One region of the Cellulomonas sp. P4_D11 genome, then DNA from elsewhere that is predicted to be linked to it. Evidence: riboswitches for the same ligand, from Rfam matches in the RefSeq annotation. Region 1 holds a riboswitch; each other region holds the start of a gene.
What was found. A riboswitch is a leader RNA that binds a small molecule or an ion and turns the genes downstream of it on or off. The one in region 1 is predicted to bind S-adenosylmethionine.
Positions count from the first base shown of each region.

Region 2: it holds a riboswitch for S-adenosylmethionine, as region 1 does, so the genes downstream of both, AC1DT4_RS18980 (ABC transporter permease) here and AC1DT4_RS07720 (aminotransferase class V-fold PLP-dependent enzyme) in region 1, are expected to answer to the same signal.
Region 3: it holds a riboswitch for S-adenosylmethionine, as region 1 does, so the genes downstream of both, AC1DT4_RS12880 (NADPH-dependent FMN reductase) here and AC1DT4_RS07720 (aminotransferase class V-fold PLP-dependent enzyme) in region 1, are expected to answer to the same signal.

Region 1 is NZ_JBFUIK010000009.1:46,809-52,566, reverse strand. It holds gene AC1DT4_RS07725 (YrdB family protein) at 134-508, opposite strand; gene AC1DT4_RS07720 (aminotransferase class V-fold PLP-dependent enzyme) at 644-2,038, opposite strand; SAM riboswitch class IV at 2,084-2,198, opposite strand; SAM riboswitch class I at 2,318-2,418, shown strand; gene AC1DT4_RS07715 (rhodanese-like domain-containing protein) at 2,429-2,842, shown strand; gene AC1DT4_RS07710 (O-succinylhomoserine sulfhydrylase) at 2,902-4,095, shown strand; gene AC1DT4_RS07705 (DUF1345 domain-containing protein) at 4,137-4,748, shown strand; gene AC1DT4_RS07700 (pyridoxamine 5'-phosphate oxidase family protein) at 4,753-5,235, opposite strand; gene AC1DT4_RS07695 (hypothetical protein) at 5,346-5,663, shown strand; gene AC1DT4_RS07690 (DUF1684 domain-containing protein) at 5,660-5,758, opposite strand, start outside.
Region 2 is NZ_JBFUIK010000049.1:4,413-10,170, forward strand. It holds gene AC1DT4_RS18965 (GNAT family N-acetyltransferase) at 1-143, opposite strand, end outside; gene AC1DT4_RS18970 (M20 family metallopeptidase) at 140-1,486, opposite strand; gene AC1DT4_RS18975 (rhodanese-like domain-containing protein) at 1,483-1,896, opposite strand; SAM riboswitch class IV at 2,087-2,194, shown strand; gene AC1DT4_RS18980 (ABC transporter permease) at 2,255-3,256, shown strand; gene AC1DT4_RS18985 (ABC transporter permease) at 3,258-4,190, shown strand; gene AC1DT4_RS18990 (dipeptide ABC transporter ATP-binding protein) at 4,187-5,758, shown strand, end outside.
Region 3 is NZ_JBFUIK010000018.1:52,518-58,275, forward strand. It holds gene AC1DT4_RS12865 (tyrosine-protein phosphatase) at 1-263, opposite strand, end outside; gene AC1DT4_RS12870 (RNA polymerase sigma factor) at 260-1,507, opposite strand; gene AC1DT4_RS12875 (YciI family protein) at 1,488-1,880, opposite strand; SAM riboswitch class IV at 2,047-2,155, shown strand; gene AC1DT4_RS12880 (NADPH-dependent FMN reductase) at 2,172-2,699, shown strand; gene AC1DT4_RS12885 (flavin reductase family protein) at 2,696-3,241, shown strand; gene AC1DT4_RS12890 (LLM class flavin-dependent oxidoreductase) at 3,505-4,764, opposite strand; gene AC1DT4_RS12895 (FAD-dependent oxidoreductase) at 4,761-5,758, opposite strand, start outside.

The DNA.
Region 1 (5,758 bases):
GCGACGAAGTCGTGCGTTGCAGCTCGCGACTTCGTCTCGAACTCACGACCTCGCGGGCGGATCCGGCCGGTGGTCCCCGAGAGCCGGGTCGACCTTCTCGCGACGGGATCCGGCGCCCGGCGTCTCGGTCGGGTCAGGGGCGCTGTGCGGGATCGGTGTCCTTCGCGCCGGCGAACACCGCCGACGCGACGATGGCGAAGGCGATGCCCCACGCGGTGAGGCCGGCGGAGATGCAGACGGCGCCGACCGCGACGAACAGCGCCGTCTGCGCGGCGACCCGCGGCCCGCGTCGGAGGCGGTGTGCCGATGCCGGCGCCATCCATCGCGCCCAGATCCCGATCGCCACCACGCAGAACCCGACCGCGAGCGCGATCGAGGCGAGGGTGCTCGATCCGAGCCGCCAGCCAGCCACCGCCAGCAGAGCGATCATCGCGAGCTCGCAAACGAACGCGAGCACGCCGAGCACCCCGATGCGCGGGACGACGGGCAGCTGCTCGGGCTCGGTCACCGGCCCATTCTCCCCATCGTCGCCCGATCCGATCGCGAGAACGTCACTTCGCCGGGAGAACGGCACCTCGAAGTGACGTTCTGGCGGCGAAGTGACGTTCTCGGTCGGGCGGGCCGGGGGGTGGCAGGGCGGCGGTCAGTCGTCCAGGGCCGGGCCGCAGGCGGCTGCGGCTGTCGCGGCCAGGTGGTCCAGGCCGTGCACGGCGAGCAGCGGGCGCGTGTCGTCGACGACCGCCCAGCAGCCGTCGACCACCTCGTACCGGACGGCCGGACCTGACGCGAGGTACGCGGTGAGCGCCTCGACCAGGCGGTCGACGGCCTCGCTCGTCGTCCCGACGCCCACCGACGCGCGGATGGCGCCGCCCGACGCGCCGAGGTGCGCGAGCAGCGGGTGCGCGCAGAAGCGGCCGTCGCGGACGCCGATGCCGTGCTCGGCGGCGAGGTACGCGGCGACCAGGCCCGGGTCGTGACCCGGCACGGTGAACGTGAGGACGCCGACCGGCGCCGCGGAGTCCGGCCAGATGCGCGCGATCTCGACACCGTCGATGCCCGAGAGCCCCTCGACGAGCCGCGCCCGCAGCGCCTCCTCGTGCGCGGCGAGGGCGCCGGCGGGGAGGGCCGCCAGCTGGTCGCACGCCTCGGCCAGGGCGATCGCGCCGAGCACGTTCGGCGAGCCCGCCTCGTGCCGCGCCGGCGCCGGCTGCCAGACCGTCCGATCGGTCCGCACGTCGCGCACCGCACCTCCCCCTGCGAGGTACGGCGTGCCCGTGTCGAGCCAGTCGCGGCGGCCGACGAGGGCCCCCGCGCCGAACGGTGCGTACGTCTTGTGGCCCGAGAAGGCGACGTAGTCGGCGTCCGTCGACGTCAGCGAGAAGCCCCGGTGCGGGACCAGCTGCGCGCCGTCGACCGCGACCCGGGCGCCCTCGGCGTGGGCGAGTGCGACGACCTCGTCGATCGGCAGCGCCTCCCCCGTCACGTTGGAGGCGCCCGTGACGGTGACCAGGGCGTACGGCTGCCGGGCGAGCTCGGCGCGCAGGGCATCGAGGGTCGCGGCCACGGTGTCGCGGATGGGCAGGATCGTCGTGCGGTTGCCGTGCCGCTCGGACGACTGCACCCAGGGCAGCAGGTTGGCGTGGTGCTCGACGTCCAGCACCAGCACCCGACCGCCGGACGGCACGACGCCGGCCAGCAGGTTGAGGGAGTCCGTGGTGTTGCGCGTGATGATCGCGACGTCGTCGGGACGCGCGTCGACGAACCGCGCGATCGTCTGCCGCGCGGACTCGTACAGCGCGGTGGACACCTGCGACAGGTACCCGGCGCCGCGGTGCACGGAGGCGTAGAGCGGCAGCACCTCGGTCACGCGCGCCGCGACAGCCTCGAGCGCGGGCGCGCTGGCGGCGTAGTCGAGGTTGGCGTACACGCGCTGGGTGCCGTCCACGAGCGGGACGGTGGTGGTGCCGCCGACGACGGGGAGCAGCGCACCCACGACGTCGACGGAAGCACACGAGGTGCGCTCGGCGATGATGGTCATGGTGGTCCTCCGACACGTTCCGGGGGGACACCCTCGACAGGTGGGACCCCGCGCTTGCCGAACCCCGGACGGGGCGCGGCCAGGTCGTCACCCGGGGCACCCCACCGCGGAGGAGGGTTGCCGGCCAGCGAGCCGGGGCTTGACGCTGGCGCTCATGACCTGCAACGAGGGTCGCGGCAGCCCGCGGCACCTGTCAACGCACCGCGCGGTTCGTCTCGCCTGACGGGACACCGTGTCCACCAGTTGGTTCGGACCTGCCGACCGCGCGTAGCATCACCGGCACCATCCAGAGCGGCTGAGAGATCTGGCTCGACGACGCCGCAGCAACCCGCGGGCACCACGTGCCCGGCCGAGGGTGCTACCGCCAGGACCGATGAGACGAGGCCGTTGATGAGCTACGCCGGTGACCTGACCCCCCAGCAGGCCTGGGACCTCCTGACGTCCGACGAGACCGCCGTGCTCGTCGACGTCCGCACGGACGCCGAGTGGCGGTACGTCGGCATCCCCGACTCCGCGGCGCTCGACGGGCGCGCGGCCCTGGTCGAGTGGGTCTCCTACCCGTCGGGACGGCCCAACCCACAGTTCCTCAAGCAGCTCGCCGACGCCGGCGTCGGGGCCGGTCGACCCGTGGTGTTCCTGTGCCGCTCCGGCGTCCGGTCGATCGCCGCCGCGCAGGCCGCGACCGCCGCGGGCCTGGGCCCGGCCTACAACGTGCTCGAGGGCTTCGAGGGTGACGTCGGCCCCGACGGTCACCGCGGTCACTCCGGCTGGCGCGCCGCCGGCCTGCCGTGGCGGCAGGCGTGAACCCCCGGCGCGTCCCCGGCCCCGGCGACTGGGACGACCGCCGCGCCCCGCGCACCGACCTGCGGCCCGACACCCTCGCCGTGCGCGGCGGGCTGGTCCGCTCGCAGTTCCAGGAGACCTCCGAGGCGATCTTCCTGACGCAGGGGTACGTCTACGACGCCGCCGCGGAGGCCGAGGCCGCGTTCGCCGGCGAGGCCGACCGGTTCCTCTACAGCCGCTACAACAACCCGACGGTGTCCACGTTCGAGGAGCGCCTGCGGCTGCTCGAGGGCGCCGAGGCGGCGTTCGCGACGGCGTCGGGCATGTCCGCGGTGTTCACGTCGCTCGCCGCGCTCGTGCAGTCGGGGTCGCGCATCGTGTCCGCGCGCGCGCTGTTCGGGTCGACCGTCGTGATCTTCGAGGAGATCCTGGCCAAGTGGGGCGTGCGCACCGACTACGTCGACGGGCACGAGCTCTCGCAGTGGGAGGAGGCGCTCTCGACGCCGGCGGACGTCGTGTTCTTCGAGACGCCGTCCAACCCCATGCAGGACCTGGTCGACATCGCCGCCGTCAGCCGGCTGGCGCACGCCGCCGGCGCGACCGTCGTCGTCGACAACGTGTTCGCCACCCCGGTGCTCTCGCGGCCCCTCGAGCTCGGCGCGGACGTCGTCGTGTACTCGGCGACCAAGCACATCGACGGCCAGGGGCGGGTGCTCGGCGGCGCGATCCTGGGCACCGACGAGTACATCCACGGGCCGGTGCAGACGCTCATCCGGAACACCGGGCCGTCGCTGTCGGCGTTCAACGCGTGGGTGCTGCTCAAGGGCCTCGAGACGCTGTCGCTGCGCGTGCGGCACCAGACGGCGTCGGCCCTGCAGGTGGCGACCTGGCTCGAGCAGCAGCCCGGCGTGTCGCTGGTCCGCTACCCGTACCTGGCGAGCCACCCGCAGCACGAGCTCGCGCTCGCGCAGCAGTCCGGCGGCGGGACCGTCGTGACGTTCAACCTCGCAGTGCCGGCGGGCGCGCAGCCCGACGTCGCCAAGAAGGTGACGTTCGGCGTGCTCGACGCGCTGCGGATCGTCGACATCTCCAACAACCTCGGCGACGCCAAGTCGATGGTCACGCACCCGGCGACGACGACGCACCGCAAGCTGGGCCCCGAGGGGCGCGCGGCCGTCGGCATCGGCGAGTCGACCGTGCGGCTGTCGGTGGGCCTCGAGGACCCGGCGGACCTCATCGACGACCTGACGCAGGCGCTCGACACACTGGGGTGACACCTCCCTGATCCCGCCGTCGGGAGCGGAACACTGGCGGCGTGAGCAACTCGTCGTCGCTGGTCCGACTCCTGGTCGGAGTGCTGGCCGGGGTGGTCGTCGCCGCCGTCGTCGGCTGGACGTCGGCGGTCGCCGCGGTCCTCGCCGGCTGGGCGACCGTGGCCGCGGTGTTCGTCGTGTGGACCTGGGCGGCGGTCGCGCCGATGGGTCCCGACGACACCGCGTCGCACGCCACGCGCGAGGAGCCCACCCGGTTCGGCGCGCACGCCGTCGTCCTCGCCGCGGCGCTGGTCACCCTGGTCGGGGTCGTCGTCGTGCTGGTCGAGAAGGAGATCGGCCAGCTGCTGCCGACGATCGCCGTGCTCGCCAGCGTGCTGGCGTCGTGGGCCGCGATCCACACGGTGTTCGCGCTGCGGTACGCGCGCATGTACCTGACCGACGGCGCCGGTGGGATCGACTTCCACATGCGAGAGGCGCCGCGGTACACCGACTTCGCGTACGTCGCCGTGACCGTCGGCATGAGCTTCGCCATCTCCGACACCGACCTGGGCTCGTCGTCGATGCGCCGGACCGCGCTCGGGCACGCGCTGCTCAGCTACCTGTTCGGGACCGTGATCATCGCGCTGCTGGTCAACCTCGTCGCGTCGATGTGACCGCTCAGAGCCGGACGGTCTCGTTCTCGCCGCCGTCGTAGCGCTCGCCGGTCACCTTGGCCTTGACCAGGCTGAACGCGGTGGTCAGGCGGCCGCCCTTGGCGTGCCAATACTCCGCCGTCTCCCCGCGGAGCACGACCAGGACCACGCCGGGAGTCTCCGGACCGTCGGGGAACCAGGCCTCGGCGGAGGTGCCCCACAGCTCCTTGATCTTGGCGCGGTCGCGGACCACCTCGGCGCGACCGGAGACCGAGACCCAGGCCGTCGAGTCCGCGAAGGCCGCGTTGGCGGGGCTGCCGCCCTCGACCTCGTGCACCTTGTGGCTGCCCTCCTCGGCGAAGAACCACAGGTCCCCGTCGAAGTCCACGTCCTGCACACCCATGGGCCGGCTCACCAGCGAGCCGTCCGCCGACACCGTGGTGAGCATCGCGATCCGCGCGTCCTTGATCAGTCCCGCGACCTTGGCCTGCTGGTCCTCGTTCGTCATGCGTTCCTCCTCGGGTGGCACGCCCGCGGGGCTGCTGATCGCGGCGGCCGGGCCACCGTAGGCACGCCGCGCCGGTACCGCATGTCGGAGGTGCGCGGGATGCTCGGTCCATGACGGACAGCGACTACGACGCGATCGCCGACGACCTGGTCGCGCGCGGCGCGACGCGCGCGCAGATGATGGGGCGCCCGATCCTCAAGGTGGGCTCCACCATGTTCGCCGGGCACGTCGGCGGCGACCGGTTGGTGGTCAAGCTCGGCCGGAACAGCGCCGAGCACGCGGAGGCGCTGGCGCTGCCCGGGGCGGCGGTGTGGTCACCGGGCGACAGCGGGCGCCTGTTCTACGACTGGGTCGCGCTGCCCGCCTCGGCCGAGGACGAGTGGATGAGGTTCGCGGAGATCGCGCGGCTGCGCGCGTCGAAGGCCTAGAGCACCCACTGCTCCCCGGCCTCGATCGCCACGGTCAGCACGTTCTCCGGCGGCGGGATCGGGCAGGTGGCGAACTGCGTGAGGCCGCAGGGCAG
Region 2 (5,758 bases), on a different contig from region 1:
TCGCGCGCCCGGGTGCCGACGTCCGCGAGCGACGCCCGGTAGTCGTCGGGAAGCTCGTAGTCGTGGCCGTAGGCGTCGACCGACAGCCGCCCGACGAGGTCGTGCTCGTCAGGCCCCACCAGGCGGATCCGCACCCCGCTCATGCGAAGTACCCCGTCACGTCCAGGACGCCGCCGGCTTCCTCGAAGTCCTGCCGGACCGCCGCACGCAGGGTCGGGTCGGCCAGGTAGTCCAGCGCGGTGAGCGCGAGCCCCACGGCGCCGTCGATCGCGGCCGAGTCGCCGCGCGGCCCGCCGGCCGCGTCGGCGAACTCGCGGGTGTGCAGCGCGACGTCCGGGCCGCTCACGGCGATCATCGGGTGGATGCCCGGCAGGCGGACGCTCACGTTCCCGAAGTCGGTCGAGGCCGCGAGGATCTCGGGCACCACGCCGCCCGCGAGGACGGTGCGGCCCTGGCCCGCCTGGTGCACCGCCCAGCGCTCGGCGAGCGGTCCGTTGGTACGCACCGGCAGCGTGAACGGCGCGGCGTCCCACACGAGCTCGGCCGTCGTGCCGGTGGCCAGCGCGGCTCCCCGGGCGATGTCCGCGAGACGCTCCGACAGGTCCTTGAGCGTGGCCGGGCTCGCCGACCGCACGTAGTACTCGACGGTCGCCCGCTCGGGCACGACGCTCGGCCGGGTGCCGCCCTCCAGCACCACGCCGTGCACGCGGTCGCTCGGCGGGAGGTGCTGACGCAGCATCGCGACGGCCTGGTAGTTCAACGCCACGGCGTCCAGAGCGTTGCGGCCCATGAACGGGCTGGCCGACGCGTGCGCGGCAACCCCGCGGTACGTCACGCGGAGCTGCCGCCGGCCGAGGAACGGGTGGTCGACGACGTCGTAGCCGAACGGGTGGACCATGATCGCGGCGTCGACCCCCGCGAAGAACCCGTTGCGCGCCAGGATCTCCTTGCCCGAGCTGCCCTCCTCCGCGGGCGTGCCCAGCAGCAGCACCCGGCCGGGCAGCTCGAGCCCGTCCGCGACAGCCTGCCGCAGCGCGAGGAACGCTCCCGCCGCCGCGCCCACGATCAGGTGATGGCCGCACGCGTGACCGAGGCCGGGCAGGGCGTCGTACTCGGCGAGGATCGCGATCGTCGGGCCGGCCTCCGCGCGCGGCGCGCCGTCGTCGGGTCCGTCGGCGGTCAGGCCGGCCCGCAGCGACGTCGACAACCCGTGCGAGCCCACCGTGGAGGGCACGCCGTGCCGGCCCAGCAGGTCCGCGACCGTGGCGACCGAGCGGACCTCGCGGAACGCCTCCTCCGGGTGCGCGTGGATCGCGTGGGCCACGTCGAGCACGTCCGACTCCCCCGCCTTCGCCGCCGCCCGCACGCGGGCGCGCGCGGGCTCGTCGGCGCCCGCGAACGGCGAGGTCAGCGGCACGAACGAGGCGCGACGTCGCTCGGTGAGCGCACGGAGCTCGTCGAGGAACGCGGTGGACGGGGTGGTCATCCGACGGGCGCCTCGGCCGGCAGCCCGGCGTCCTTCCACGCGGGGAAGCCGCCCTCGACGTGGACGACGTCGGTGAAGCCCCTGGCCCGGAGCTCGGCGGCGACCGGCCCGGACCCGCGCACCGAGCCGCAGACGACCACGATCGGCGTGTCCAGGGACACGACGGGCGCGTGCCTGGTGGCGGCGGTGAGGTCGAACTCCTCCTCGATCGCGTACCGGTCGGCGACCGTCGCGCCGGGGATGGCGCCCGTGCGGGAGCGCCCGAGCTCGCTGCGCACGTCGACGAGGAAGGCGCCCGCGGCCACGCGCTCGGCGGCCTCCGTCGGGCTCACCACGGGCGCCAGGGCCGCGGCCTCCTCGAGGCTCAGGTGCTCGGCCGGCGCGCCGGCGCGGGAGGTGGTGTCGGTCATGGTCGGTCTCCTCTGGCAGGGCGAGGGCCGTGCGCTGGTCAGCGCGGCGCTGGAGGGTCCGGCGCGGCCGACCGAGATGTCAACGATCACTCCCGCGTTCTCACATTCCGGGATACGGGCGCCGTGTCCATCTACTGAGACGTCCGACAGGACCGTTGACGACGGCGGACGGCGTGCCTACCTTCGCCGCGGTCTCGAGCCCCGACGTCAAACCCTGGTTGGTCGGGCAGCAACCCTTCGCGTGACGGGGTGCTCCAGGTGACGACCCGGCACGGCGCCCGCCGTGCAAGCACAGACCCGTCGGACCCGGTCCGGCAGATCGAGGACCTCCGATGCACGCCTCCTTCCGGGACGTGAGATGAACCGCTACGTCGCCACCCGCCTCGGGCAGGCGGTCCTGGTGCTCTGGGCCGCCTGGTCGGTGGCGTTCGTCGTGCTCTACGCGCTGCCCGGCGACCCCGTCTCGCTCATGTACGGGGGCGAGTCGTCCGACGTCACGCCCGAGCAGCTGGACGCGCTGCGGGCGCAGTACGGGCTGGACCAGCCGCTGCCCGTGCAGTACGTGACGCAGCTGGGCGCCCTGCTGCGCGGCGACCTCGGCACGTCCGTCGTCCTGCACCGGCCCGTGGCGGCGCTGATCGCCGAGGCGATCCCGCCCACGGCCGCCATCGCCGGCGCGGCGTTCGTGCTGGCGCTGGTGCTGGGCGGCGGGCTGGCGGTCGTCGCCACCCTTGCCCGCAGCCGTGGCCTGGCCAACGCGCTGCTGGGCCTCCCGCCGCTCGGCGTCGCCATCCCGTCCTTCTGGTTCGGTCTGATGCTCGTGCAGTGGTTCTCGTTCGCGAACCCGATCTTCCCGGCCGTGGGCAACAAGGGGTTCGCCTCGATCGTGCTGCCCGCCGTGACCCTCGCGGTGCCGACCGCCGCGCTCATCGCGCAGATGCTCTCCCGCTCCCTGCGGCACACCCTGGGCCAGCCGTACGTCGACACCGCGCGCGCCAAGGGCGCCGGACCGGGGCGCGTGCACTTCCGGCACGCGCTGCGCAACGCCTCGCTGCCCGCGCTCACGGTGGTCGGCCTGGTCATCGGCGAGCTCCTCGCGGGCGCGGTGGTCACCGAGACCGTGTTCTCCCGCGCCGGGATCGGCCGACTCACCGCCACCTCGGTCGGCGCCCAGGACATCCCCGTGGTGCAGGGCATCGTGCTCTTCGCCGCCGCCGTGTTCGTGCTGGTCAACCTCGCGGTCGACCTGCTGTACCCGCTGCTCGACCCGAGGATCGTCCGGCGGTCGCGGCAGCCGAGGCCCGCCGCGGCGCCCGCCGAGGCCGCGCCGGCCCGCCGGCCCGTGACGGCGGGGGTGTGAGATGACCGACGTCCTCGACCAGAGGCCGGCAGCCGACGACTTCGCCGCCACCTCGGCCGACCGCCTGGCGGACGCGCTGCGCGACCGGCAGGACGCCGCGACCCCCGGACGGCTCGCCTGGGTGGGCGAGCTCGCGCACCGGCCCGGGCTGCTGCTCGCCATCGCCTGGCTCGCCCTCGTGCTGGTGGCCGCGTTCGTGCCGCAGGTGCTCGCCCCCGGCGACCCGCTCACGGGCGTGCCGGCCGACAAGCTGCAGGCACCGTCGGCGGCGCACTGGTTCGGCACCGACCAGCTGGGCCGCGACCTGTACACGCGGGTGGTGCACGGCACGCAGCTGACCCTCGAGGCCGCGCTCGTCGCCGTCGGGGTCGGCCTGCTGGTCGGCGCGCTCGTCGGCCTGGTGGCCGGCTTCGTCGGCGGCCTGTTCGACGATGTCGTGATGCGCGCGGTCGACGTGCTGCTGTCCATCCCGGCGCTCCTGCTCTCGCTCGCGCTCATCACGGCGCTCGGCTTCGGCACCGTCAAGGTCGCGATCGCCGTCGGCCTGGCCAGCGTTGCCACGGTCGCGCGCATCATGCGCTCCGAGGTGCTGCGGGTGCGGTCCTCGGTGTACGTGGAGGCCGCGCACGCGGGCGGCAGCCGGTGGTGGTCCGTCCTGTTCCGCCACGTGCTGCCCAACGCCGCCGGGCCCGTGGTGGTCCTGGCCGCCCTCCAGCTCGGGGCGGCGATCCTGGCCGTGTCGGCCCTGAGCTTCCTCGGCTATGGCGCCCCGCCGCCCGCGCCGGAATGGGGTGCGCTCGTGTCCGGAGGCCGCGACTACCTGCGGACGTCCTGGTGGCTGACGACGCTGCCCGGCCTGACCATCGCCGTCAGCGTGCTGGCCGCCGGCCGGATCTCCCGTGCCCTCGACCGCCCGGACGGAGGTGCGGCATGAGCGAGCGCCTGCTCACCGTCACCGACCTCGCGGTCGCCTACCAGGCCCGCCGCGGGACGGTCCGCGCGGTCCGGGACGTGTCGCTGCACGTCGACGCGGGCGAGACGGTCGCCGTGGTAGGTGAGTCCGGGTCCGGCAAGTCGACCACCGCCGCGGCCGTGGTCCGGCTGCTCGCCCCCGCCGCCGTCATCGACCACGGCAGCATCGACCTGCTGGGCCACGACATGGCGCGCGCCTCGCAGCGCGAGCTGCGCACCGTCCGCGGCCTGCTCGTCGGGCTGGTCCCGCAGGACCCGACCGTCTCGCTCAACCCCGTCACCCGCGTGGGCGAGCAGGTGGCCGAGGTGCTGCGCATCCACGGCCTCGCCGACCGCAGGAACGCCGCCATCGAGGCCGTCGAGGCCCTCCGCCGGGCTGGGCTGAGCGACCCGGAGGTCCGGGCCCGGCAGTACCCGCACGAGCTGTCCGGCGGCATGCGGCAGCGCGTGCTCATCGCCATCGCGCTCGCGGCGCAGCCACGCCTGCTGGTGGCCGACGAGCCGACGAGCGCGCTCGACGTCACCGTGCAGCGCCAGATCCTCGACCACCTCGAGCAGCTGACGACCGGGACCGGGACGGGCGTGCTCCTCATCACGCACGACCTCGGCGTCGCCGCGGACCGCGCGGACCGGATCGTCGTCATGTCCCAGGGGCGGGTGGTCGAGGAGGGCACGCCCGACCAGGTGCTCGGCTCGCCGAGCGACCCCTACACCCGCGCGCTGCTGGCCGCGGCGCCGAGCCTGCGCGGGGCGCGCCCGATCGCCGCGCCTGTGCCACCCACGGCCGTGCCCGCGCTCGAGGTCCGGCACCTCAGCAAGGAGTTCGCTCTCCCCCGGTCCGCCGGCGGCGGCACGCTGCGGGCGGTGGACGACGTCTCGTTCGTGCTCCCCCGGGGCCGCACCCTTGCGCTGGTCGGCGAGTCCGGCTCGGGCAAGTCGACCACCGCGCGGCTCGCGCTGCGGCTGACCGACGCCACCGCGGGCTCGGTCCTGGTGGACGGGGCGGACGTCACGCACACCCGCGGAGCGGCCCTGCGTCTGCTGCGCCGGCGGATGCAGGTGGTCTACCAGAACCCGTACGCGTCTCTCGACCCCCGCTACCCGGTCCAGCGGATCATCACGGAGCCGCTGCAGGCGTTCGGCGTCGGGTCGCGCGCGGAGCGCGCCGCCCGCGCCGCCGAGCTGCTCGACGTCGTCGCGCTGCCCCGCACCGTGCTGCACCGGCGACCCGCGGAGCTGTCCGGCGGGCAGCGCCAGCGCGTGGCCATCGCCCGGGCCCTCGCGCTGAACCCGGAGCTGGTCGTGCTCGACGAGCCCGTGTCCGCGCTCGACGTCTCCGTCCAGGCGCAGATCCTCGACCTGCTGGCCCACCTGCAGTCCGAGCTCGGGCTGAGCTACCTGTTCATCTCCCACGACCTGGCGGTCGTCCGGCAGGTGGCCCACGAGGTCGCCGTCCTGCAGCGCGGCCGGGTGGTCGAGCAGGGCGAGGTCGAGGCCGTGTTCGCCCAACCCACCGACCCGTACACCGCT
Region 3 (5,758 bases), on a different contig from region 1:
AGCGCGTCGAGCACGAGCAGCGTCGCCCCCGCGGGCAGCTGGTCCGGCCGACCCGACCGCTCGTCCTGCGTGCGGAGGTCGACCACGGTGCGGATCGCAAGACTCGCCAGCGACGGGTCCGTCGCGACCGCGGTGTCCGCGAGCTCGGCCGACCGGTAGGCCACCCCCGTCGCGACCGTGCCGCCGTCGGCGGTCGGACGCCCGCCGATGTCGCGCAGGTTGGTCACGGCGGGCGAGAGCAGGATGTGCGCGTCGATGGTCACGACGAGCAGCCTGCCGGAGCGTGCCGCAGGCGCGCCACCTGCAGCCGCAGGTAGTCCCGCTCCGCCAGGCTCGTGGTCCCCCGGGACGCCGCGAGCAGCTGCTCGGCGGCCTCGTCCGGCCGGCCCGCCCGCTCGAGCAGGTGACCGCGCACCGCGGCGAGGCGGTGGTGACCCGCGAGCGGCCCGTCGAGCTGGTCCAGCAGCGCGAGGCCGGCCTCCGGGCCGTGGACCATCGCCAGGGCGACCGCCCGGTTCAGGGTCACCATCGGGTTGCCGGTCATGCGCTCGAGCAGGCCGTACAGGGCCAGCAGCTGGGGCCAGTCGGTCTCGTCGGCGGTCGGCGCCTCGTCGTGCACCGCCGCGATCGCGGCCTGCAGCTGGTACTCGCCGACCGTGCCGCGCGCCAAGGCCCCCTCGACCAGCGCCACGCCCTCGTCGATCATCGCGCGGTCCCACCGGCTCCGGTCCTGGTCCGGGAGCGCGACGAGCTCGCCGTGCGGGCCGGTGCGCGCGGGGCGGCGGGCGTCGGTGAGGAGCACGAGCGCGAGCAGGCCGGCCACCTCGGCGTCGTCGGGGAGGCTCGCGTGCAGGTCACGGGTCAGCCGCAGCGCCTCGACGGCCAGGTCGGCGCGGGCGACCGCCGTCCCCGTGCTGCTGGCGTAGCCCTCGTTGAACATCAGGTACAGGACGCGGAGCACGGCCCGCAGCCGCGCGGGATAGTCGTCCGCCGACGGCATCCGGAACGGGCCGGCCAGCTCCCGCAGCGTCCGGCGCGCCCGGCTGAGCCGCTGGGCCATCGTCGGCTCCGGCACCACGAACGCCCGCGCGATCTCGGCCGTGGTCAGCCCGCCGACCGAGCGCAGCGTGAGGGCGATCGCCGACGGAGCGCTGAGCGCGGGGTGGCAGCAGCCGAAGAGCAGGAGCAGCGAGTCGTCGGCCTGGAGCGCGCCGCCCGCCAGGTCCATGGTGGCGACGAGCTCCTCGCGCCGCCGCCGGGCGTCCTCGCTGCGGTAGCGGTCCACCAGCTTGTTGTTGCCGACCACGACGAGCCACGCGTGCGGGTTGTCGGGCACGCCGCGCTCGGGCCACTGGGTGGTGGCGGCCAGCAGCGCCTCCTGCAGGGCGTCCTCGGCATCCGCGAGGTCCCCGGACCGCCGGACCAGCACGCCGAGGACCTGCGGCGCGAGCGCGCGCAGCAGGTCGTCCACGGTCGGGGCGGGCGGGTCAGTCAGGGTCCGGCGCATTCATCAGGGCGCGGACCTCGAACTCCTGCCGCAGCGGCACGCCGCCCGGCCCCGGGGCGGCCGACGCCTGCGCGGCGATCGCGATGGCCCGGGCCTCGTCCTCCACGTCGACCAGCCAGTAGCCCGCGAGGAACTCCTTCGACTCGGCGAACGGGCCGTCGACCACCTCGGGGGCGGACACGCCGTCCGACCGCACGAACTTCGCGGTGTCCGGCCACGCCAGCCCCTGGCCGTCGACGAGCTCGCCGGCGGCCACCAGCTCGGCGCCCAGGTCGTGCTGGAACTGGATGTGTCGCCGGACGTCCTCGGGCGCCCAGGTGTCGATCGACGGGACGCCCTCGAGGTAGTACTTCATCATCAGCAGGTACTTCACGGTGCGCTCCCGTTGATCTCGTGGCCCCCAGCGGGCTCCCGTCCACTGGTCGGAGCCGGTCGCACGTTCTCGACACGCATCCTTGCGGTTCCCGCCGCTGTCCGTCATTCGGGATTCTCCGGAGAAGCCCTTGCCGGGCCGCCGCCCGTTGCTACAACTCCGCCCAGGTCACGAGCACCAGCGCGAAGCCCCGGCTCGCTGGTCAGCAACCCCTCCACGACGGGGTGCTCCGGGAGATGACCCGGCCGTACCGACCGGTGCGGCAAGCGTGCAGCGAGAAGGAGCTCCACCGTGGTCCACCAGCCTGCCCCCTCCGTCGTCGCCCTCGTGGGCAACCCGAGGCCGGGGTCGCGCACCCTGGCCACCGCCGTGCAGGTGGCGGACCGGCTCGCCGAGGGCGCGGACGTCACGACGGTCGACCTCGCCACGATCGGCCACCAGCTCTTCACGGCCGACCGCTCGCTCCTCGACCCCGCGCTCGCGACGGTCGCGTCCGCGCGCCTGCTCGTCGTCGCCACGCCCGTGTACAAGGCGACCTACACCGGGCTGCTCAAGTCGTTCCTCGACCTCTACGGCCCCGACGGCCTGGCCGGCGTGGTCGCCGTGCCGCTCGTGGTCTCGGGCGGTCCGGCGCACCTGCTCGCCGGCGAGGTGCACCTGCGACCGCTGCTCGTCGAGCTCGGGGCCACCGTCCCCACCCGCGCGCTCGCCCTCACGGAGGCCGACCTCGCGGACCTGGACCCGGCGATCGACCGCTGGCTCGAGCGCGCGTTCGCTCCCCTGCGCGCCGCCCTCGACCCGGCCGTCGTGTCCGCATGACCGCCGAGATCCTCCGCGTGCTCGACGCCGACCTCGCGGAGCAGGACGAGCCGCAGCTGAGCCCCCAGGCCTACAAGGACGTGTTCCGCCGGCACCCCGCCGGCGTCGCCGTCGTCACCCTGCTCGACGACGAGGCGCGGCCCGTCGGGTTCACGGCCACCTCGGTCATCTCCGTCTCGGCCGAGCCGCCCCTGCTCGCGTTCTCGCTGGCGTCGACGTCCTCGTCGTGGCCCGCCCTGTCCCGAGCGCGCACCCTGGCGATCAGCTTCCTGTCCGCCGCCCAGGACGACGTGTCGGCACGGTTCGCGACCAGCGGCATCGACCGGTTCGCCGCCGGCGGCTGGACCGCGTTGGAGACGGGCGAGCCCGTCATCGACGAGGCCGTGTCCTGGCTGCGCGGGCGCGTCGTGCAGCGGGTGCCCGTCGGCGGGTCGTACCTCGTCTCGGTCCGGGCCCTGGAGCACGGCATCGCCGACGACGCCCTCCCGCTCGTCTACCACGACCGCACGTACCACCGGATCGGCGACCACACGGCCGTCTGAGCACCCGACCGCACACCCCGGCGCCCCGGCGCCGGGGTGTGCGCCGTGCCGCGCGGCACCGTCCTTCACAGACCCGCCCTCGCGCCTCCCCGCACCGGAGCGCTCGCGATGGGTTCAGGGATGGGTGCAGCATCCGTGGCCCTGGGGCCTACGAGTCCTGCACCCATCCCTGCATCGACCCCGCCGGCGCACCCTTGCGAGCCCGTCAGCGTCGCTCGGCTGCCTGGGTGGTCCGTGCGAACCGAGCGCGGGCTCCGTCTCGGTCAGGCGCGCGAGGTCGTGCGGGACGAGGCGCCGGCGCCGACCAGCTCGTCGTCGCCGAGGCCCCAGGCGCGGGCGAGCAGCTCGTACGAGCGGGCCGTGTCCGCGGGGTCGTGCGTGATCGTGGTGATGAGCAGCTCGTCGGCGGCGGTCGCGCGCACCAGGGCGTCCAGGCCGCGGGCCACCGACTCCGGGTCGCCGACCAGCCGCGTGTCGATCCGGTCCCGCAGCAGCGCGCGCTCCGACTCGTCGCGGAGCTCCCACGGCGTCGTCCTGCCCGGCCGCGGGTACGGGATCGCGCTCGCGCCGCTGCGGATCGAGAGCACCCACTCCGCGAACGGGTCGGCCAGCTCGGCCGCCCGGGAGGACGTCTCCGCGACGAGCACGTCGGCCGAGACGACGACGTACGGCGCCGCGAGCACGCCGGGCGTGAAGGCGTCGCGGTACGCCGCGACGGTCTCCAGCACGGTCGCCGGGCTCACGTGGTAGTTCGCCGCGAGCGGCAGGCCGAGCTCACCGGCCACCCGCGCGCTCTCCCCCGCGCTGGACGCGAGCACCCACAGGTCGAGCTCCGAGCCCTCGACCGCGGGGCTGGCGACTGCCCGCTCGCCGGCGCGGGCGGTCCCCGCCTGCAGCGCGAGGACGGTGGCCAGCTCGTCCCGGAACGGCCCCGGCGTGCGGCCCGCGGAGAGGAACTGCTGCTGCGCGACGAAGCGCGCGCGGAGGTCGGGGTCGGCGAACGTGAAGGGCGGCGCGGCGGGCACGAGCAGCCCGTCGACCACGCGTGCCTCCGTCGATGTCGCGGGCACCCGACCGGTCGTCGGGGCCGACGCGTCCGGGACCGACGCCGGACCGGCGGCCGGCGCGTCGGGCGTCGGCGCCGCGTCCGAACCGGAGGCGCCCTTGCTCGGCGGCGGGAACGACGCCCGGCCCAGCCCGAGGTCCACGCGACCGGGATGCAGCGCGGCGACGGTCCCGAACTGCTCGGCCGCGACGACCGGGCTGGTGGAGCCGAGCAGCACGGCGGCGGACCCGACCCGGATGGTCGACGTCGCCGAGGCCGCGAGCGCGGCGAGCACGCCCGGCGCGCTGGAGGCCACACCCGGCGCCAGGTGGTGCTCGGCGAACCAGACGCGCCGGTACCCCAGCCGCTCGACCAGCTGCGCGCGCTCGACGGCAGACCGCAGGGCGAGGGCGCCGCTGCTGCCGGCGGGCACGGGGGCGAGGTCGAGCACGGACAGGGGCACGGTACGGCGGGTCATCGGGTCTCCTGCAGGGCGGGGCGGGACAGGTGGAAGGCGGCGTGCGACGCGCGCACAGGGTCGTCGACCCGCTCCTCGGCCAGGTCGGCGAGCACGCGACCGATGGCGGGCGCGAACTTGAAGCCGTGGCCGGAGAAGCCGGCGGCTACCACCAGCGGTCCGCGGCGGTCCAGGACGAAGTCGTGGTCGGGGGTCGTGGTGTACGTGCACGAGATGGGGTGCGGCGCGGTGGGGTCGACGCCGGGCAGCCACCGGGCCGCGTACTCCTGGAGGAGCGCGAGCTGCGCGGGCTCGGCGGTGAACGTGCGGTGGTCGGGGTCGGTCACGGGTCCGACGGCGTGGAACCCGACCTTGATGCCCTCGCCGGGCGTGCCGAGCCCGTAGGTGCCGCTCGGCCACGGGTGCTCCCCCAGCGGCCGGTGCGTGAAGCTCGGCCAGTCGTCGGGCGTCCCGGACCGCAGCTCGAAGTGCGCGGGCTGCTCCTGCGTGACGACGAGCGGCGGCGCCTCGGCACCGAGCAACGTGGACGTCCACGCGCCGGCGGCCAGCACGACGCTCCGGGCGCGCCAGGCACCCTCGGCCGTCTCGACGAGCACGCCGTCGGCCCCCGGCGTCACCGACAGCACCCGCACCCCGTGCCGGACGTCGGCGCCGAGCGACGCGGCAGCGGACTGCAGCGCCTCGACGGCCAGGTCGGCGTTCAGCCGACCTGCGGTCTGCGTCTCGTGCAGCACGGTCCCCTCGAACAGCAGGCCGGGCCAGCGCTCGTGCGCGGCCCCGGGCGTGAGCAGCTCGTGCGGGACACCGCGCGCGACGAACGCGTCGAGCACCCCGGGCGACGGCTCGCCGTGGCTCACGCCGCCGGTCAGGGTCAGCACGCCGGGGAACGCGCGCCACAGCTCCAGCGCCTCGGCCGCGAGGTCCAGGTACTCGGGCCGGTCGTAGGTCTGCCGGTAGATCCGCGACGCCCCGTGGGAGGCGCCGAACACGTGCC